2 regions of the Methylobacterium sp. WL69 genome follow, and region 1 is predicted to be linked to the other one. Evidence: predicted binding sites of a transcription regulator. Region 1 holds the regulator's gene; the other holds the start of a gene.
The links. Region 1 encodes PhoB, which activates phosphate uptake and scavenging genes when phosphate is short. Its sites were predicted from a motif close to TGTCATNNANCTGTCAT; they were not measured.
Positions count from the first base shown of each region.

Region 2: a site for PhoB is predicted at 5,758-5,774, ahead of FV218_RS15555 (inorganic phosphate transporter). Genes of this name have one in related genera too.

Region 1 covers NZ_VRUZ01000084.1:3,632-14,435, reverse strand. The annotation lists gene recN (DNA repair protein RecN) at 1-1,606, shown strand, start outside; gene FV218_RS17945 (hypothetical protein) at 1,835-2,044, shown strand; gene FV218_RS17940 (hypothetical protein) at 2,063-2,317, opposite strand; gene pstS (phosphate ABC transporter substrate-binding protein PstS) at 2,563-3,603, shown strand; gene pstC (phosphate ABC transporter permease subunit PstC) at 3,778-4,752, shown strand; gene pstA (phosphate ABC transporter permease PstA) at 4,773-5,666, shown strand; gene pstB (phosphate ABC transporter ATP-binding protein PstB) at 5,716-6,534, shown strand; gene phoU (phosphate signaling complex protein PhoU) at 6,699-7,439, shown strand; gene phoB (phosphate regulon transcriptional regulator PhoB) at 7,577-8,281, shown strand; gene FV218_RS17905 (GcrA family cell cycle regulator) at 8,453-9,052, opposite strand; gene FV218_RS17900 (cell envelope integrity EipB family protein) at 9,447-10,277, shown strand; gene FV218_RS17895 (DNA polymerase IV) at 10,303-10,804, opposite strand, start outside.
Region 2 covers NZ_VRUZ01000060.1:614-11,417, reverse strand. The annotation lists gene FV218_RS15585 (PAS domain S-box protein) at 1-284, shown strand, start outside; gene frc (formyl-CoA transferase) at 387-1,637, shown strand; gene FV218_RS15570 (HPP family protein) at 2,092-3,258, shown strand; gene FV218_RS15565 (hypothetical protein) at 3,368-3,577, shown strand; gene FV218_RS15555 (inorganic phosphate transporter) at 4,080-5,708, opposite strand; gene FV218_RS15550 (phosphatase PAP2 family protein) at 5,867-6,484, opposite strand; gene FV218_RS15545 (hypothetical protein) at 6,494-6,787, opposite strand; gene FV218_RS15540 (nuclear transport factor 2 family protein) at 7,104-7,487, shown strand; gene FV218_RS15535 (hypothetical protein) at 8,185-8,715, shown strand; gene FV218_RS15530 (hypothetical protein) at 8,883-9,659, opposite strand; gene FV218_RS15520 (hypothetical protein) at 10,400-10,804, opposite strand, start outside.

The sequences.
Region 1 (10,804 bases):
CGAAGGGCTCAGCGTCCTGACCGGGGAGACGGGTGCGGGCAAGTCGATCCTGCTCGATGCCTTCGCGCTGGCCCTCGGCGGGCGCGGCGACGGCCGCCTCGTGCGCCACGGCGAGGCCCAGGGTGCGGTGACCGCCGTGTTCGATCTCGGCCTCGACCACCCCGCCCGGGCGCTCGCGGCCCTGGCCGACCTCGACACCGAGGGCGACCTGATCCTGCGCCGCATCCAGATGGCCGACGGCCGCACCCGGGCCTTCGTCAACGACCAGCCCGTGGGCGTGCAGGTCCTGCGCGCCATCGGCGCCGCCCTGGTCGAGATCCACGGCCAGCACGATGACCGGGCGCTGGCCGACCCCGGCACCCACCGGGCCATCCTCGACGCCTTCGGCGGCCTGCACGGCCCCCTCGGGCAGGTGGGCGAGGCGGCCAGGCGCGTGCGCGCCGCCCGCACCGGCCTCAGCGAGCACCGGGCCCGCGTGGACGCCGCCCGCAAGGAGGTGGATTTTCTGCGCCACGCCGTCGACGAGCTCGAGACCCTCGATCCGAAGGCCGGCGAGGAGACGGGCCTGGCCGAGCGCCGCACGGTGATGCAGCAGGGCGAGAAGGTCGCCCGCGAACTCAACGAGGCCATCGAGGCGTCCGGCGGCCCGAGCGTCGCCCACCTTTCCTCCGCCCTGCGCAAGCTCGAGCGCCGCGCCGGGCAGCTGCCCGCCCTGGTCGAGCCCTGCGTCGCCGCCCTCGACGCCGCGTTGACCGCCCTCGACGAGGCCCACACGGTCCTGGACGCCGCCCTGCGCGAGGCCGAGTTCGACCCGCGCGAGCTGGAGCGCGTCGAGGAGCGGCTGTTTGCGCTCCGCGCCGCATCGCGAAAATACGACGTGCCCGTCGATGATCTCGCGGCCCTGCGCGAGCGCTACGCCGCGGATGTCGCCGCCATCGATGCCGGCGAGGAGGCCCTCGGCGGCCTGGAGAAGACCCTCGCCGAGGCCGAGGCCGCCTATGCCAAGGCGGCGACGAAGCTCACGGAAGGGCGCCGCAAGGCCGCCAAGGCCCTCGACGCGGCAGTGAAGGGCGAGCTGCCCCCCCTGAAGCTGGAGCGCGCCCGCTTCATCACCGAGATCGGCACCGACCCCGAGTCGCGGGATGCCGCCGGCTACGACCGGGTCGAGTTCTGGGCGCAGACCAATCCGGGCACCCGCCCCGGGCCGATGATGAAGGTCGCCTCCGGCGGCGAGCTCTCGCGTTTCATGCTCGCCCTCAAGGTGGTACTGGCCGACAAGGGCTCGGCCCCGACCCTGATCTTCGACGAGATCGACACGGGCGTCGGCGGCGCCGTGGCCGATGCCATCGGCGCGCGCCTCGGACGCCTCGCCACCCGGGTCCAGGTGGTGGCCGTCACCCATGCGCCCCAGGTCGCTGCCCGGGCCGAGACGCACTTCCTCATCGCCAAGGACCCGGTGAAGGGCAGCGACCGCGTCGCCACCCGTGTCGCCTCCCTCGCCGCCCCCGCGCGGCGCGAGGAGATCGCCCGGATGCTCGCCGGCGCCACGATCACCGACGAGGCCCGCGCGGCGGCCGCCCGCCTGCTGCAATCGGCGGAGGCGTGAGGCGGGGCAGGGAAACCTGCTTTGAAACAAAACATCGGCCCCGACGTCGTATCCGACACCACGCTTAGGCCCCAAATCCTGGTTCGGCTCCCGCCGAGATCCAGCGTCTATTTCCCGGACCGATGTCTTAAGGGTTTGTTTACCATGATCGGGGACTCTCGCGGGGTGACGGGTACGCCCTGATTCGGCGCAGGCGTTGAACATCGCTCGAGACGAGGGACTGAGACGTTGGACCAGAGAGTCACCGGGATCGACAGGGGCTGCGGGCACGATGGCGATGCACACCCGACCCTGACCGACGACACGCGTTACCGCCTCGGCACCGCCCTGCGTTCCCTCTACGAGGAGACCTGCGACACGCTGCCGATTCCGGACGGCCAGATCGACCTGCTCCTGCGCCTGCGCCACAAGGAGCGCGACCGCCGCCGGGTCGACTGAGCGCCCGGTCTCCGCCGCCTACCAGCGCCGCGCGCCCGGCTGCCGCCGATACTCCGCCGCCCGGATCAGGGTGAGCACCCGGTCGAGGTCGAGGAGGGCTTCCCGCTCTTCGCTCCCGGCCCGCGCGATGGCGTCCGCGTTCGTGCCGAATTGCTGCTGCTGCTGGACGAGGACGAGCCTGCGCTCCAGGGCCTCCCGCTGCACGTGCAGATCGAGGAAGACGCCGTCGCCCGGGTCCGCCGGCGCCGTGCCGCTGCTCGCTTCGTTCGTCACCGTCGCCTCCCCGTCAGGGCCGCATCGCTCCGCACGGACCGCCATGGGCCGAAGTCCGGATCAGGTTCCAACGCGCGAAGGCGGGAGACCGTGCCATTCGGCTCCGGCGGCCGCTGTCATCGGCGTGTCACGTCGCGGTCATAGAGCCGCACCATCGGGCGGTTAACGGGTCGTGGCGGATCGAGGGCGCGCGGATCGCGCGGGCCCGGGGTCCCCCCTCCCGCTCGACAGACACGGAGAGCCTCGTGAAACCCTTCGCCTACGCCCTTGCCCTCGGGCTCGCGACCGCCCAGCTCGCCACCTCCGCCCTGGCCGCCGACATCACCGGCGCCGGCGCCACCTTCCCGTTCCCGGTCTATTCGAAATGGGCCGAAGCCTACCGCAAGGAGAGCGGCATGGGGCTGAACTACCAGTCCATCGGCTCGGGCGGCGGCATCAAGCAGATCCAGGCCAAGACCGTCGATTTCGGCGCCACCGACGCGCCCCTCAAGGGTGCGGCCCTCGAGAAGGACGGCCTCGTCCAGTTCCCCACCGTCATGGGCGGCGTCGTCCCCGTGGTGAACATCGCCGGCGTCGAGCCGGGCAAGCTCAAGCTCACCGGCGAGGTCATCGCCGAGATCTACGCCGGCCGGATCACCAAGTGGTCCGACGCGAAGATCGCCAAGCTCAACGAGGGGGTCAAGCTCCCCGAGGCGACCATCACCCCGGTCTACCGCTCCGACGCGTCGGGCACGACCAACATCTTCACCACCTACCTCTCCCAGGCCTCCGAGGCCTGGAAGAAGGAGTTCGGTGCCGCCACCACGGTGAGCTGGCCCGCCGGGCAGGGCGGCAAGGGCAACGAGGGCGTCACCGCCACCGTCAAGCAGGTCCCCAACGCCATCGGCTACGTCGAGTCGGCCTACGCCAAGCAGAACAAGCTCAGCCACGCCCTGATCCAGAACAAGGCCGGCAAGTTCCCGCAGCCCGACGACAAGGCCTTCCAGGCCGCCGCCGCCAGCGCCGACTGGAAGTCCGCCCCCGGCTTCGGCATCTCCCTGACCGATCAGGCCGGCGAGAACGCCTGGCCGATCACCGCCGCGACCTTCATCCTGGTCTACAAGGAGCCGGCCGACCCGGCCAAGGCCGCCGACGTGCTCAAGTTCTTCGACTGGGCCTACAAGAATGGCGACAAGCTCGCCGTCGACCTCGACTACGTGCCGCTGCCCGACAACGTCGTCGGTCTGATCCACGACGCGTGGAAGGACATCAAGGCCAAGGACGGCAAGCCCGTCTTCAACATGTAAGCCCGTCGTCAACCTGTAAGCCTGTCTTCGGCAGGTAAGACTTCGTCCCCTTCGAGGGACGGGCGATCCATCGACGGGCCCGGCGCATGCGCCGGGCCCGTCCCATGGAACACGATCGGCTCGCGTCGGGACACGCCGCGCTGTAGACGCCGCAGAGAGAAGAGACCAACTCGGATGGGCGCCTTGACTGAACAGATCTCCCTGACGCGGACGGCCGCTTCGGCCCAGCGCAAGCCCGGTGGCCTCGGCGACCAGCTGTTTCGCGCGGCCTCCTACGCCTCGGCGATCCTCGTCCTCCTCGTGCTCTTCGGCATCCTCGCCTCCATCGCCTATGGCGGCTGGCCGGCCTTCGCCGAATTCGGTCCCGGCTTCATCACGTCGAGCGCCTGGAACATCGGCCAGGAGCAGTACGGCGCCTTCGTCGCCATCATCGGCACCCTGGCCTCCGCCGTGCTGGCGCTGCTCATCGGCGTGCCCCTGTCCCTCGGCATCGCCGTCTACCTGACGCAGCTCTGCCCGGGCTGGGCGCGCAAGCCCGTCTCCATGACCATCGAGCTCCTCGCCTCGGTGCCGAGCATCATCTACGGCATGTGGGGCCTGTTCATCTTCGCGCCCCTGTTCGCCCGCTTCGTGCAGGTGCCGGTGTCGAACCTCGTGGAAGGCATGCCCATCGTCGGCACCCTGTTCTACGCCCGGGTGCCGTCGGGCGTCGGCATCCTCACCGCCGGCATCATCCTCGCCATCATGATCGTGCCGTTCGTGGCCTCGATCACCCGCGACATGCTCGACCAGATCCCCACGGTGCTGCGCGAGAGCGCCTACGGCATCGGCTGCACCACCTGGGAGGTGGTGCGCCACGTCCTCGTGCCCCAGGCCTCGGTCTCGATCATCGGCGCGATCATGCTCGGCCTCGGCCGGGCGCTGGGCGAGACCATGGCGGTGACCTTCGTCATCGGCAACGCCAACCGCCTCTCGGCCTCGGTGTTCGATCCGGGCTCCACCATCGCGTCGCGCATCGCCAACGAGTTCAACGAGGCCGACGGCCTGCAGCTGAATTCGCTCATGGCGCTGGGCTGCATCCTGTTCGTCATCACCTTCGTCGTCCTCATCGTCGCCCGCCTGCTCGTGCGACGCGTGAAGGTCGCGTGAGTTCGCCGGAGCCAGAACCCATGGACGCGCTCAACACCGTCGCCGGCACCGCGCCACCCCTCCAGGCCAGCCGGGTCCGTTCCGGACGGCGGATCGCCGACAAGATGCTCATCGGCGCCAGCACCCTGGCCACCCTCGTCGGCATCCTCGTCCTCGGCTCGATCCTGGGCATGCTCATCATCGAGGGCGTGAAGGGCTTCTCGCCCCTTCTCTTCACCGAGCCGACGCCCGGACCCGGCTCCGAGGGCGGCGGCATCGCCAACGCGATCCTCGGCAGCCTCGTGATGACGTTCCTCGGCATCGTGGTGGCGACGCCCGTGGGCGTCATGGCCGGCACCTTCCTCGCCGAGTACGGCCGCAACTCGAAACTCGCCGACCTCGTGCGCTTCCTCAACGACATCCTGCTGTCGGCGCCCTCCATCCTCATCGGCCTGTTCGTCTACACCCTCATGGTGCGGCCCATGGGCAGCTACTCGGGCTGGGCCGGCGCCGTGGCCCTCGCCATCATCGCCACCCCGGTCATCGTGCGGACCACGGAGGACATGCTGCGCCTCGTGCCCTCGACCCTGCGCGAGGCCGGCGCGGCGTTGGGCGCCCCGCCCTCGAAGGTCATCACCGCCATCACCTGGCGCGGGGCCTCGGCCGGCATCGTCACCGGCATCATCCTGGCGCTGGCCCGCATCGCCGGCGAGACCGCGCCGCTGCTGTTCACGGCGCTGAACAACAACAGCTGGTTCTCACCCAACCTCATGGGCGGCGTGCCGAACCTGCCGGTGATGATCTACCAGTTCGCCCTCTCGCCCTACCCGAACTGGCAGCAGCTCGCCTGGGCCGGCGCCCTCCTGATCACCGTCACGATCCTCGCCCTGTCGATCGTGGCCCGCTTCGTCATCAAGAGCGAGCGGGCGCGCTGATCCGCGCGCCGCTCCCACCGCCCCCCGCTCGATCGAAGGATTGCCACCGATGAACGCCGCCTCCGGGATCACCGCCGCGCAGCTCACCGGCCGCCACAAGGCGGACGAGAACTCCCCCGTCCGCATCGCCGTGAAGGACCTGAATTTCTACTACGGCAGCTTCCACGGTCTGAAATCCGTGAACCTCAACTTCCACGACCGCCAGGTGACGGCGCTCATCGGCCCGTCGGGCTGCGGGAAGTCGACCCTGCTGCGCACCTTCAACCGCATCTACAGCCTGTATCCGGACCAGCGCGCGGAAGGGCAGATCCTGCTCGACGGCCAGAACGTCCTCGATGCGAAGGTCGATCTCAACGAGCTGCGCTCGCGCATCGGCATGGTGTTCCAGAAGCCGACGCCGTTCCCCATGTCGATCTACGACAACGTCGCCTTCGGCCTGCGCCTCTACGAGAAGCTGCCGAAAGCCGACCTCGACGTGCGCGTGGAGGAGTCGCTCCGCAAGGCCGCCCTGTGGGACGAGGTCAAGGACAAGCTCAAGCAGTCCGGCATGGGCCTCTCGGGCGGCCAGCAGCAGCGCCTGTGCATCGCCCGCACCGTGGCCCAGCGCCCCGAGGTGATCCTGTTCGACGAGCCGACCTCGGCCCTCGATCCGATCTCCACGGGCCGCATCGAGGAGCTCATCGAGCAGCTGCGCTCCGAGTTCACCATCGTCATCGTCACGCACAACATGCAGCAGGCCGCGCGCATCTCGCAGTTCACGGCGTTCATGTATCTCGGCGAGCTCGTCGAGTTCGGGCCGACGACGCGGATCTTCATGAACCCCGAGAAGCGCCAGACCCAGGACTACATCACCGGCCGCTTCGGCTGAGGGCCTCCCGCGAAACGCCCGCCGCGCCGCCGGATTCGAGCGGAGCGGCCGCGATCGGGCGTTTCGCGAGGCACTCTGATCCTCGGGCGGGGGACATCGACCCCCGTATCCCGCCCCAACGCCACGTGGCAGGTTCCGAGACGGGCCTGACCGAGGAGTGCGACATGCCCGACCACATCGTCAGTTCCTACGACACCGACCTCGAAGACCTGCGCCGCTCCATCTCGGAGATGGGCGGCATCGCCGAGAAGATGATGACGGAGGCGAGCGACGCCCTCGTGCGCCGCGACGTACCCCTGGCCCAGGCCGTCATCGCGGCGGATCACCGCCTCGACACCCTGCAGCGCGAGATCGAGGAGCGCTCGATCCTGCTCATCGCCCGGCGCCAGCCCATGGCCATCGACCTGCGCGAGACGGTCTCGGCCATCCGCGTCTCGAACGACCTCGAGCGCATCGGCGATCTGGCCAAGAACGTCGCCAAGCGCGTGGTCGCCATCGCCGAGCAGGTCCAGCCGCAGAAGATCGTCATCGGCGTCCAGCACATGAGCGACCTCGTGCAGGAGCAGCTCAAGGACGTCCTCGACGCCTATGCCAGCCGCGACACCAAGGCGGCTCTGGACGTCTGGGAGCGCGACGACGCCATCGACGCCCTCTACAATTCCCTGTTCCGCGAACTCCTGACCTACATGATGGAGGACCCGCGCAACATCTCGTTCTGCACCCACCTCCTGTTCGTCGCCAAGAACATCGAGCGCATCGGCGACCACACCACCAACATCGCCGAGACGATCCACTACCTCGTCACCGGCGAGAACAGCCTGGCCGAGAGCGACCGTCCCAAGAACGACGCCTCGAACTACGCCACGGTGGACGTGCCGCCCCTCGACGTGGCCACCGGCGTCTGAGGGACGGCGGGGACCGGGGCCCATCGCCGGGACCCTGGAGACGGGACAGTTCCGGGGGCGTTCGGACCCGGTCCGGACGTCCCCGGTTTCGCATGGGGGCGCATGGTGGGCGGGCGTATACTGAGCGGGCGTGGGTGATGAGTACGCGGATCCTGATCGTCGAGGACGAGGAGGCCCTGACCCTCCTGCTGCGCTACAACCTCGAGGCCGAGGGCTTCGTGGTCGACTCCGCGACGCGCGGCGACGAGGCGGACATCCGGATGCAGGAACAGGTCCCCGACCTCGTCCTCCTGGATTGGATGCTGCCCGGCCTGTCGGGGATCGAACTGTGCCGCCGCATCCGGGCGCGCAGGGAGACCGAGCGCCTGCCGGTGATCATGCTCACGGCCCGGGGCGAGGAGAGCGACCGCATCCGCGGCCTCGGCACGGGCGCCGACGACTACATCGTCAAGCCGTTCTCCGTGCCCGAGCTCCTCGCCCGCGTGCGGGCCCTCCTGCGGCGGGCCAAGCCCGCCCACGTGGCCAACCTGCTGGTGGCCGGCGACATCGAGCTCGACCGCCTCAGCCACCGCATCCGCCGGGAGGGCCGCGAGATCCATCTCGGGCCAACGGAGTTCAAGCTCCTCGAATTCCTGATGCAGAGCCCCGGCCGCGTGTTTTCGCGGGAACAGCTCCTCGACGGGGTCTGGGGGCACGACGTCTACATCGACGAGCGCACGGTGGACGTTCATGTCGGGCGCCTGCGCAAGGCCCTCAACCGGCCCCGCCAGAGCGACCCGATCCGCACGGTGCGGGGCTCGGGCTACTCGTTCGACGAGATGTTCGCCGGCGCCGAACCGTAACGCGTCCGCTTCAGCGGAAGCCGCCGGCCAAGCTTAGCGAAAGCCGCCGGCCCGGCTCAGCGGAAGCCGCCGGCTGGGCTCAGCGGAAGCCGCCGGCCGGGCTCAGCGGAAGCCGCCGGCCGGGCTCAGCGGAAGCCGCCGGCCGGGCTCAGCGGAAGCCGCCGGCCGGGCTCATCGGAAGCCGCCGACCCGGCGGTCGCGCCGGCGCTCGGCCGCCGGCTGATAGGCGATCTCGGCGTGGTGGGTGCAGTAGGGCAGGCCGGTGATGGCGCGGTCGCCGCAATAGTGGAACTCGGGCGTGGTCGGGTCGCCCAGGGGCCAGCGGCACATGGATTCGCGCAGGTCCATGATCGTCACGCGCCGGGAGGTCGCCAGGGCCACGGGCTCGACCCGCGCGACGGGCGCCGCCTCGGCACGGGCGGCGGGCGCCTCGGCCGCCACGGGCACCATGGCCACGGGCACCATGGCGATGACCGCTCCGGGTTCGGCCGTGCCGGTCTCGGCGCCCTGCGCCGCCCCGGTCGCTTCGGCCCCGGCCCCTTCCGCCGCCTGGGCTTCCCCCTCGCGGGCGGCCTTCTTGCGGGGGAGGACCGTGTCGGACGCCTTCGCGGCGCGGCCGGACAGGCCGAGGCGATGGACCTTGCCGATGACGGCGTTGCGGGTGACGCCGCCGAGCTGCGCGGCGATGCGGCTGGCGCTCAGGCCCTCCTGCCACAGGCGGCGCAGGAGATCGACGCGCTCGTCCGACCAGCTCGGGATCGTATCCGTCATCGCCCCCTCCCGACATCGTCCTCGCTCACCCTCGGCGTCGCGGGCACGGAGGCACAGCGGCGGGGCTCCGCGGCTGGCGACTTCGGGACCGGACGGGTGACGTTCGCCTCGGGCTCTCTTCGGCGACGGGCGAACCGTACAGGAGCGCGCGAGCCGGAGGCAAGAGCGGCTTCGACGGTGATCGGAAGAGCGGTCAAGTTTCCACCGGCCAAGTTTGAGCCGGCCGTGGGTCCGTCAACTGAATTTCCACCGACTGTGTTTCCCGCGGTCGCGTTTCGACCCCCGGCCTTTGGCCGGACGAGGCGTGCCGGCGGCCCCGCATTGCCGGTGGGGGAGGGGCGGCCTATCTGAGGGGCGACTGCCGCATCCCGATCCACCCCCATCAGGAGACCCCATGCGTCTGCCCCGCGCCACGGCCTGTCTCGTCCTGTTCGCCACCGGGGCGGGCGCCGCCGAGCCCGTGCACCTCGCCAGTCACCGGGCGGTCTACGACCTGTCCCTGGCCCAGAGCGGCGGCACCCGGGCGGTGGAGAGTGCGCGCGGGCGCATCGTCATCGATTTCTCGGGCGACGCCTGCAAGGGCTACACGATGCAGACCCGGCAGGTGACGGTGCTGGACAGCGGTGAGACCGGCAGCCGCACCTCGGACCTGCGCAACACCACCTTCGAGAGCGCCGACGGACGCAGCTACCGCTTCAAGGTCAGCACCCTCCTCAACGGCACGCCCGGCCAGTCCGTGGACGGCACCGCCGAAACGGCGGCCGACGCCCTCAAGGTCCGCCTCAAGGAGCCCAAGCGCGACGGCTTCCAGGCGAGCGGCGAGGTGCTGTTCCCCACCCTCCACATGCGCCGGCTCATCGAGACGGCGCGCGCCGGTCAGACCACGCTCTCCGTCAAGGTCTACGACGGCACCGACGACGGCCGGAAGGTCTACGACACCCTGGCGGTCATCGGACGCCCGGCCACGATTGCCTCCGCCAAGGCGGAATCCGACCGCGACAAGCCCCTGCGCGAGGGCGAGATGGCGGGCATGACCCACTGGCCGGTGACCCTGAGCTACTTCACCTCCGGCGCGGGCGAGCGCACGCCGATCTACGTGCTGACCTTCGACCTCTACGAGAACGGGGTCAGCGGAAACCTGCGCCTGGATTACGGGGAATTCGCCGTGGCAGGCAATCTCAGCCGCCTCGACAAGCTCCCGGCCGCGACGGACTGCAAATCCTGACGCCCGCTACAAGTCCTGACGCGCGCTACTCGCCGGCGCGCGGCGCGGGGGTGAAGGCGAGGCCGCGCTGGATCGTTCCGGCGCCGAACTTCTCACGCAGCCGGTCGAGGGCGGCCTCGCGCCGGACGGTGCGGGCCACACCTCCGGTGGCAAGGCCTCCGTCGGCAAGGCCTCCGGTGACGAGCCCGCCCGCCGTGAGGCTCCCGTCGATGAGGTCGCCCCGGTCGGCATGGACCGCGTCGCACAGGTCGCCCCCGCCGATGCCGAGGAGGCGGAACGGCGTGCCGTCGCAGGCCGCCCGCAGGAGGGGTTCGCTGTCGGCGAACAGGCGCGCGGCGAGCTGCGTCGGCGCCAGGCCGCCGCGCGTCCGGGTGCGCAGGCGGAACGCCGAGTCCTTGAGCTTCAGGGTGACGTTGGCGGCCGCGAGGTTCTGGCGCTTGAGCCGGCCCGACACCTTCTCGCACAGGCGCCACAGGATCGGCCGCAGGGCCTCGAAGGCGGCGATGTCCGCGCTGAAGGTGGTCTCG
Region 2 (10,804 bases), on a different contig from region 1:
GCCACCGCCGGCGCCACTGGGACGGCTACTTCGAGACCATGCGGACGGGCGTCACCCGGTACGGCGCCGACGTGCTGCGGGTGCCGGCCGTGCACAAGGACGGCCATGCCCTCTCCATCGCCTTCACGGTGGGGATGCTGCACGGCGCCGACGGCACCGTCGCGGGCATCTCCGCCGTCATCCGCGACGACACCCGTCGCTGGACCGAGGAGCGGGACCTGCGCCGCCGCCTCGCCGAATTCGAATCCCGCGCGCCCTCGCCGGGCGCGGTGGAGACGGCCTGACCGGGCCAGACGCCTCAAGGCCAAAACCAAGAGCCCGCACCGAAGCGGACCCTACCGAAACGATTTCGTGTCCGACACCGACCGATCAGGGAGAACGCCGCCATGAGTAAGCCGCTTGAGGGTATCAAGATCATCGACTTCACCCACGTCCAGGCCGGTCCCGCCTGCACCCAGCTCCTGGCTTGGTTCGGCGCCGACGTGATCAAGGTCGAGCGTCCCGGCTCCGGCGACGTCACCCGCACCCAGCTGCGCCACGTCGAGGATGCCGACGCCCTCTACTTCACCATGCTGAACTCGAACAAGCGCTCGCTCACCCTCGACACCAAGACCCCCGAGGGCAAGGAAGTGCTCGAGACCCTGATCAAGCAGTCCGACGTCATGGTCGAGAATTTCGGCCCCGGGGCGCTCGATCGCATGGGCTTCTCCTGGGCCCGCATCCAGGAGCTCAACCCGGGCATGATCCTCGCCTCGGTGAAGGGCTTCTCCGACGGCCACCATTACGAGGACCTCAAGGTCTACGAGAACGTGGCGCAGTGCGCCGGCGGCGCCGCCTCCACCACGGGCTTCTGGGACGGCCCGCCCACCGTCAGCGCGGCGGCGCTCGGCGATTCCAACACCGGCATGCATCTGGCCATCGGCATCCTCACGGCGCTCCACCACAAGAACAAGACCGGCACCGGCCAGAAGGTCGCCGTGTCCATGCAGGATTCGGTGCTCAACCTGTGCCGGGTCAAGCTGCGCGACCAGCAGCGCCTCGATGCCCTCGGCTACCTCGAGGAATACCCGCAGTACCCCCACGGCGAGTTCACCGACGTGGTGCCGCGGGGCGGCAATGCCGGCGGCGGCGGCCAGCCCGGCTGGGTGCTCAAGTGCAAGGGCTGGGAGACCGACCCCAACGCCTACATCTACTTCACCATCCAGGGTCACGCCTGGGCGCCGATCTGCAAGGCCATCGGCAAGGAGGAGTGGATCGACGATCCGGCCTACAACACCGCCCGCGCCCGCCAGGACAAGATCTTCGACGTGTTCGCCGTCATCGAGGCGTGGCTCGCCGACAAGACCAAGTTCGAGGCCGTCGACATCCTGCGCAAGTTCGACATCCCGTGCTCGCCGGTCCTGTCGATGAAGGAGCTCTCCGTCGATCCGTCGCTCCGCGCCAGCGGCACCGTCGTCGAGGTCCCGCACCCGAAGCTCGGCTCGTACCTGACCGTGGGCAGCCCGATCAAGTTCTCGGACATGACCGTCGACATCGTCGCCTCGCCCCTGCTCGGCGAGCACACCGACGAGGTGCTCCTCGACCTCGGCTACACCCAGCAGCAGATCGAGCACCTGCACCAGGCCCGCGCCGTCTGACGTAAAGCCTCCGAAGCGGCGCGCCCCAGGGCGCGCCGTCCGCATCTCGGGCGCGGGGTGACTGGCCCGTCGAACCGGTGCGCATGTCCCCTCTCCCCGCCTGCGGGGAGAGGATCGCAGGCACCCCGTCGTGCCTGCGATGAGCGCAGGCGAAGCCGCAGCGAGGGTGAGGGGGCGCTTCCGGAGGAGCCTCTTCCGACCGCGCCCCCTCACCTTCGGCTGCCGCCTCGTTCGAGACCCGGCCAGGGGTCTCGAACCCTCTCCCCGCAAGCGGGGCGAGGGGATGCGCGCTTGCCCGCCTTGATCTTGGCCGGGTTAATCGAGACCGCATCGATCTGCTATGACGCCGGCGCTTCGACGGCCCCCCGCTGCGCCCCGAGACGAGAACGTAACGGGCTCCCGTCACGCCCCCCACGACACGCCCCGCAAAACAGCGCCGAGGCCCGTTCCGACGATGCGCCTGTCCCTGCGTCACCTCCTGCCGGACACCCAGCCGTTGAGCCGGCGCGAGCGCCTGCGCTCGGCCGCCGGGGCCCTCGTCGGCATCCTGGTGACGGGGCTCGTCGGCCGCCTCGCCCTCGGAGCGGACCCGGCCTGGCCCGCCCTCATCGCGCCCATGGGGGCGTCGGCGGTGCTGCTCTTCGCCGTGCCGGCGAGCCCCCTGGCCCAGCCCTGGTCGATCCTCGGCGGCAACCTCGTGGCGGCCCTGGTCGGGGTCACGGCGGCGCATATGATCGCCGATCCCGCCGTGGCGGCGGCCGTCGCCATCGGGGTCGCCATCGGCCTGATGACGACCCTGCGCTGCCTCCACCCGCCGAGCGGGGCCGTCGCCCTCACGGCGGTCCTCGGCGGCCCGGCGATCCACGACCTCGGCTACGGCTTCGTCCTGTGGCCCGTGGCCGCCAACTCGCTGCTGCTCCTGGCGGTGGCGATCCTGTTCAACAACCTCACCGGGCGGGCCTACCCGCATGCCGGCTCCCAGAAAGCGGCCGACCCGGCGCCCTCCACCCGCGGCGGCGTCACCACGGCCGACCTCGACGCGGTGCTGGACGCCTACGATCAGGTCCTCGACATCGGGCGCGACGACCTCAAGGCGATCCTGGCGGGGGCGCAGCTCGCGGCCTACCGCCGCCGCGCCGCCGGCCCGGTCACATGCGCGGCGATCATGTCCCGCCACGTCATCGCCGTGGCCCCGCACGCGCCCCTGCACGAGGCCCTCGACCTCCTGCGCCGCCACCGGGTCAAGGCCCTGCCGGTGACCGACGAAGGCGCGCGCATCCTCGGCATCGTCACGCAGACGGACCTGTTGGACAAGACCGTGTGGGAGCGGCCCGGCCCGCGCCTCGGAATCGCCCGGCGCGTCGCCCTGACCCTGGCCCGGGGCCGCGCCCCCCACGGCAGCGTCGAGGACATCATGACGAGCCCCGTGCGCTCCGTCCGCCCCGACACGCCCATCGCCGACCTCGTGCCGTGGATGCAGGATGCCGGCCTCACCCACCTGCCCGTGGTCGGCCCCGACGACCGCCTCGTCGGCATCGTGTCCCAGGCCGACCTCGTGGCCGAGCTGCTGGCCGAGGCCGTCGGGGCGCGCCGGCCGAGCCCCGAACCCGCCCTCGCCTGACCCGGCGCCCGCGCGAACGGCCCCGCGTCCGGAACTCCGGCCGGGATCGGCGCTTGCTTCCATGACGCCGGCCTTCCGCCCGGCCAAGTGGACTGCCAAGAGGACTGCCATGTCGAGCGATACGGACAAGCACCAGGCGCTGCTCCAGGGCCTCAAGGCGGCCCAGGGCAAACACGACGGCACCTTCGAGCAGGCCGTCACCGCCGCCTTCGAACACGTCTTCGACCACCTCGAACGCCTGAACTCCCACGTCTCCGCGGGCGGGCGTGACGGCGAGGATCGCCCGCTGAAGGCCGGCGAGTCGTCGACCCTGCGGTAGGCCGCGCCGCGCGGGCAGTGCGGGACTTGTCTACTCGTGTGGTCTGAAGCCGCCGTCGCAGTGCGTTGTGCGAGACGCGAAGTCCCAGGTGCGCATCCCCTCGCCCCGCTTGCGGGGAGAGGGACGCGTCTCCCCCTAGTCGGGGAGCGCGTCGAGGCGGCAGCCGAGGGTGAGGGGGCGATTCCGGAAGAGCCTCCTCCGACGAAGCCCCCTCACCGTCGCTGCGGCTTCGCCTGCGCTTGCCGCAGGCACGACGGGGTGCCTGCGGCCCTCTCCCCGCAGGCGGGGAGAGGAGAGGATGCGCACCCACGCTCCGCCCGGCGTACCAGGGGTTTACGCACACGCGATCATCCCTCTGCTATCACCCCGCCCCAACTGGACGGGGGCCCGTGCCGCTTCCCGCCCGCGCTTCGCGGCGTTCGAAAACACCCACCCGGCAGCGGCATGAATCCGGCGGGGCCTCACGACGGCGCGCGCGAAGCTCGCGGATCAGGTACCGGCCTCAGAAGACGTGGCGAAGGATAAAGAACAAAGTCCCGGCGATGACGATGGCGGCCGGCAGGGTCGTGACCCAGGCGAGCGCCATGTTGCGCACCGTCGACATCTGCAGGCCCGAGCCGTTGGCCGCCATGGTGCCGGCGACGCCCGAGGACAGGATGTGGGTGGTCGAGACCGGCAGGCCGTAGAGCTCGGCGAGCCCGATGGTGCCCGCGGCCACGATCTCGGCCGAGGCGCCCTGGGCGTAGGTCAGGTGGGTCTTGCCGATCTTCTCGCCGACGGTGACGACGATGCGCTTCCAGCCGACCATGGTGCCGAGGCCGAGCGCCAAGGCGACGCAGACCTTGACCCAGCCCGGGATGTAGCGGGTGCCCTCGTTGAGGAGCTCGGTGTAGCCCTTCAGGGTCTTCGTCTCGGCCTCGGACAGGGTCGCGCCGGATTTCGGCAGCAGGCGGATCGCGTCGGAGGCGAGGTACATGTCGTTGCGGACGTTCGAGGTCGCCGCCGCCGGGACCTGCTGCAGCGAGCCGTAGCCCTTCACGGACGCCGCGATGTCGCCCGAGAGCGCGGCGAGGGCTGCGAACACCTCCGGCTTGTCGAGGGCCTTCGCCTTCAGGGCGTCGGCGACGATCTTGCGGGCCTCGGCGGCCTCGGGGCGCGCCGCCCCGCCGGCATGGGCCGAAAACACGGCGCCGGCGGCCTCAGAGGTCTGGACGAAGGCCGGGGTCGCGTCGGCGGTCATGGTTCGGTTCAGGGCGTAGGCGGTGGGGGCGGCGCCGATGAGGATGAGCATGATCAGGCCCATGCCCTTCTGCCCGTCGTTGCCGCCGTGGAAGAACGACACCAGGGTGCAGGTCAGGATCAGGACGCCGCGGATCCAGAGGGGGGGCGGCGCGTCGCCCTTGGGCGCTTCGTACAGGTCCTTGCGGCGCACGGCGAACTTGAGGGCGAGGAGCAGCAGGGCCGCCGCCACGAAGCCGCAGACCGGGCTGAAGGCCAGCGCCTTGAACACGCCGAACGCCTGGGTCCAGTCGACGCCGGAGGTGCCGTCCTGACCGCCCATGAGCTGGTTGGCGACGCCGACGCCGAGCACCGAGCCGATGAGGGCGTGCGAGGACGAGTTCGGCAGGCCGAGGGCCCAGGTGCCGAGGTTCCAGATGATGGCGGCGAGGAGCAGGGAGAAGATCATCGCGTAGCCGGCGCCCGAGCCGACCTGCAGGATGAGCTCCACGGGCAGCAGGGTGACGATGGCGTAGGCGACGGCGCCGGACGACAGCAGCACGCCGAGGAAGTTGAAGGTCCCGGACCAGATCACCGCCACGAGGGGCGGCATCGAGTGGGTGTAGATCACGGTGGCGACGGCGTTGGCGGTGTCGTGAAACCCGTTCACGAACTCGAAGGCCAGGGCGATCAGCAGGGCGAGGCCGAGGAGCGCGAAGGCGCCCATCGCCAGGGGCTCCTGATGCACCGCGTTCAGGTCGGCGATCAGGCTGAAGACGGCGTAGCCGAGGCCGGCCACGAGGACGAGCAGGAACGCGATGACGCCGCCCGGATGGATGGCGTGGTCCAGGGTGGGCTTGCCGGTGGGACTGGGCGCGACCGGTCCGGTCGAGGCCAGGGCAGCGTCGGACATGGCGGCATCCCAAAAATTTCTTCGTCACGACCGGGATTAAACCGGGCCCATGACCGTCGGGTGACGGTCCAGGAGACGGCGGCGCAGGCGCCGACGATGCGGTCGGGCCCGTTGCGGACAGCCATAACCGCTGGAGCCACGGCGAGCCGGTCGGCGTCTCACGCGGCGGAGGTCATCGCCGGCGCCATCCTCGGGAGACGCGAAGCCGTCCTGTGCGGCCGCGCGACGGAAGCGACCGCCGCGAACAGGGCGAGGCCGGCCAACACATCGACGAAGTAATGGCCGCCGATCACGATGGTGGAGGCCATCACCACAACGGTCCAGACCACGACGGGCAAGCGCAGGGGCCGTACGGGCAGGAAGGCATGCGCCGTCGCGCAGGCAAACGCGGCATGAAACGACGGAAACGTGATGACGCCGTTCAACTCCGACAGGCGAATGACCGTCGCGAGTTCGGACCGGAAGGCATCGAAGGTCGGGATGTGATAGAGGCCCGCCCCCAGCGGTAGTCGCGCGACGACGTCGTCGGGGATCTGCAGTCCGGGAAAGGCTCCGATGGCGGGGAACGGAATCGACAGGAGCGCACAGGCGAGCCCGGAGAGACCGATCATGGCGCAGAACCGCCAGGCCGCTTCGGCTCGACGCAGGACGACGAGGATCGAGGGCGCAAACACCAGCAGAACCACCGAAAACTGGCAGGCGAACGCGAGGGGGCCGTGCAGGACGGTCCAGTGCGAGACGGTTTCGACCATCGCTCGCGCATCGAGGCCGAGCATCGCATCGGCTCAGATCAGCGCCCCATCGACCAGGGGCGCGTTCACGGCCAGACCGGCGAGCGCGACAACGCCGATCATGCAGGACGCGCACAGGTTCACGGCGAGGGTCCCGATCAGATCGGCGATGAACGGTTCCGGCCGGTAGCGCGTATAGAACGCCTGGATGGCAACGAGGAGGCCGATGCCTGCCGTCCACATCAGCCCGTGCGACGGCTCGATCCGAAGTCCCGTCGCCGCCGTCATGCCGAGGGCGCACGCCGTTGCCGTCACGGCGGTCGCCCAGGCCAGGGTTTTCGGGTGCATGCTTGGTATCCTACGTCCCATCGAGCATGTACGCCGTGTCTAAAAGAACTCTTGATGAAGACCGATCTTTGAACAATCAGGGTTTATCCGACGGCCGTTCAATGACCGCCGGATCGGACGAGGCTAAAACGGCTTGCGGACGGGCGAGGCGCATGATCGCGACGGGGGGTCCGGCCCGCCGGAGCCGTGACCGATCCCGCTGGATCGGATCGCCTCTCCCGCGCCTTGTGTCATCGTGCCCCCGCGCGACGAAGCGGTCGCCACGCCGCCGCGGGAGCAGGCCAAGAGCAGGGCAGGAGCACCCCGGGGAGGCAGCATGACCGATCTCGCGCGGAACAAGGCGACCGTGATCGCCTTCTACGACCTGATGTTCAACGAAGGCCGGCCGCGCGAGGCGATCGCCCGCCATGTCGGCGGCGCGTACATCCAGCACAATCCGCACGTGGCCACCGGCAAGGACGGCTTCATCGCGTATTTCGAGCGCATAGCGCGGGAGTGGCCGGGCAAGCGCGTCGAAATCAAGCGGGCCATCGCCGAGGGCGAATTCGTCGTGCTGCACTGCCTCCAGCACTGGCCGGGCGGCGACGACTACGCGGCCATGGACATCTTCCGCCTCGATGCCGACGGCAAGATCGTCGAGCATTGGGACGTGATGCAGACCCTGCCCGAGCATTCCGCCAACCCGAACGGCATGTTCTAGTGGATCAAATCCGACGCCTGGTACCCGTCCTGAACGACCGTACTGGGTGGTAACCGGACCCTAGCTTTTTGCCTTAAAGCAGACGTTTCGCCTCCAGCCTCCTTCGGACTTCAAAACGGTCATGGCGGCGGCCAAGGTGTTAATTGGATAAATGTTATGAAAATGCATATTGGTGCCATATTACTAGTGGCGTGCTGTTTTTATGCTTTGTATTCATACAAAAACCAACTCTATTTTGCATATAGATATAAAGTTTTTAAATCTATGAGCGTCAACTTGCCGTTGTCTACGAACCCTATAGGTTTTTGGTTTGGTGTAATATTAGTCACAGCTTTGAGTATTTTCTTTTTGGTTGGGGCTATAATGGCAATTTATGTATTGTTTTTAGGTAATTTACAGCAGCCATAACACTTAAGCTTATTGACAGTATTTTTAACGTTCTATCTTCGACCTGATTTAAACATTTCCGGGCCCGCTCTTGGTGGCAAGCGGACCCCGGCCATGCGTCCGTAAGCGGACGTTCCGCATTCGACCCTTCTCGGCCACTGGGAAGGTCCGCTTCCAGGCTGTTTAAACAGCCACCAATGACCGGGTTGGGTGGATTTGCGACCGTCTGCTTTAAGATCAGGCGCGCAGGAAGCGGACGTAGTGCTCAAAGGGTGCAAGGCTGCAAGCTATGGTGTCTCGGTGGCGATCAGTGATTCTCGCGACGGCGTTGAGCTTGACCATGATTGGCGTGGCTTCCGCGCAGGGGGCACGTTTTCGTATCGAGGACCCACTGCCGGACGAACTCAAGGGCCGTGTTGCGGCGCTTATGCGCTCCGAGAGGCCAAAGGACGCGGAAGCGGCACTCGCCGCCGCTAGGATCAAGGATAATCGGTTCTGGCGCGAGGGCGGCCCCCTGCTGCTGCGCATCGAGAGCGGGTGTCACGGAGACCTCTGCATGGTGATGATCGGCAAAGTGACGGATCAAGCCATCATCCCTCAACTGACGCTCAGAGCCGGACCTACGGTCACCGTCAGCGATGAGCTAGTTGAACTATGGGGTATCTGGTCCACGAGCTTCATTTTCGAGGGCCGTGGGGGCACGAGGATCGATGTCTGGGGTCGCCGGGGAGACCACGGAGACAGTTGGATCGCTGATGCGTGCGGCGGCTGTTTCTCAGCATCTGGAGCGAGATCGAAGTCAGACCTATTGCCGCCGCCTTCGGACAAATCGCCGAATTGAGCCTGAAGACCTCCGCTTCCGAGAGCAGGGTTGATCGAGCAATACGGCGAGGTCGGGTCGATAACCGGACCCTGACCTGTCGTCCCGAAGCGGACGTTCTGCATTCGACCTAAATAGATCATTTATCGCCGGTTGCGACTTCCACTCACGCAGACATTCATGAGCTGTCAAGGGGCTGTGCAGTCGAGAAGATTTTCTATACGTTGGTCCTGCACGAAGAGCGACCGGTTCAAGCTCAAGCTTTCTTCTTTGAGGAGAGCGGCGTTTGGATACTTGACGTATCCATGCATCATTAGCGCTTCAGAACGGCATTGAGCCGTCTGACATGCCGGCGAGCGGTCGGGGTGGATCAAGCCTAGAGTGTGCAGCATCTCGTGGCCCATCCCGCCGATCCATCGACACCGTCCGGCGATCTCGGCTCCGTTTGCCTTCTCGCAAGCGGGCACAATCGTTTCTCCGCTAAGGCCACGTAGATCGTTCGCCGAAACCACTGCAAGTCCGCTGCCGCCTGCACCGGATTGTCCGCAGGCGTGATCGGCATCAACGTAGGCCATGTAGCGGGCCTTCGGGTCGTTCAGTTTGGCAACGCCCAGGCGCGTGAGTTCTTCGAGCGTGTTTCGGTAGAATGCACTGTAACCGGTGTGACGTTCGACTGAGCTGAACCATTTCGCAGGCTTGTCAGACCGCACAATCCGAACGGTTGGGTTTGCCAAACGGAACGTCCTGCCGTTCAGCTTTTGTCCAAGCCACGATTGAAAGTGTCGGGCTGCGAACGAAATTCGCTCGGGATATGCCTTCGAGACTGATCGATCACTCGGCACCAGATAGATGAAACTCACTTCACCCGGTGGACCGGCATTCATTTGTTCGACTTCCGCGCTTGATGCGGAGTGAACCATGAGGAACGCCAATGCGATAAGAAAGGTGGTGCGTATCGATGACATGCCAAGAGCGATAGCGCGTCGTTATTGACAAGTGGTATCCAGCGATATGAATGACCCTCGGTTTCACCAAGCAGCCTCAAAGCGGACCTTCCCAGCGCCCGCTACGGGTCGTAAGCAACCCCTCCCCGCCGGGACCAAGCGTCGGATTTCGTCTACTGGATGTTCGATCCCAGCATTGGGTCCATCGCGCGGCGGCTTCTCGACGAAAAGCCACGCCCGCGCAGACGGTCGAGGACGCCGTCTCGACTTCGTCCCACCGGGCGGCGAGGCTTGCGATTCCGCCGCTGTTCCCGATCTGCTTGCGGTACCGCTCGGCAACCGAGACTGTTGCCTGCCGACAAAGAATAGGATGGCAGCTTCCTGCGCACGGAACTGCCGATCCATGGGATCACGCCGGTCATTGCACCGAACGCCAACCGGAAGACCCCGCCGGCCTGCGGCGACCGAGCCCAGGGATCACGCTCGCTCGGGAAGCCATGGAAAGCGCACTCCGTTTCATCGTCTGTTCCGGGGCTTCACGCCTGCAACCGGTTGCCGTCTCATGACTGATACCAACTCCGGTTGATCGATTCGGATTGAGTAGCCGCGACGGGCCCCCTCTCCTGTTTGGGAGAGGGTTGGGGTGAGGGTCGTGGACTGTCCGGAGACTCCACACACCTCACCCTGTCCCTCTCCTTCCAGGAGAGGGGACCCGCGCCTGGGGAGGAGGGGACCCGCATGGCACCGCGTCACCGAACGGATCAGGCGGAAACCGTATGAGGCCCGACGAAGTCGCGCTGAAGCAGCGCAACCGGGATTTCGATCTCCTGCCACGAGCTGCCGTCGAAGCGATGCACCCCGTGCGCGCGATCGAAATACACGAGACCATGGCCGACGGCGCGCATGCAGAGCGGTGCGGGTGTCCCGCAGTCGATGCCGAGCCCAGGCATCGGACGCATCGGCGTCAGGGTCTGCCCGTCGAACCAGTGCAGTGCGGAGTCCGAGCAGAGAACCATCCGGCCCTCGAAGCGTGTGATGCCGACGAAGTCGCGACCACGGTCACCGGGACGGGAGCGGTCGGTGAGGGTGCCGGTCACCGGATCGCCGTTGAGGATGACGCCGTTCGTGCCCACCGCCCAGACCTCGCCCGAAGGCTCGACGAGGAT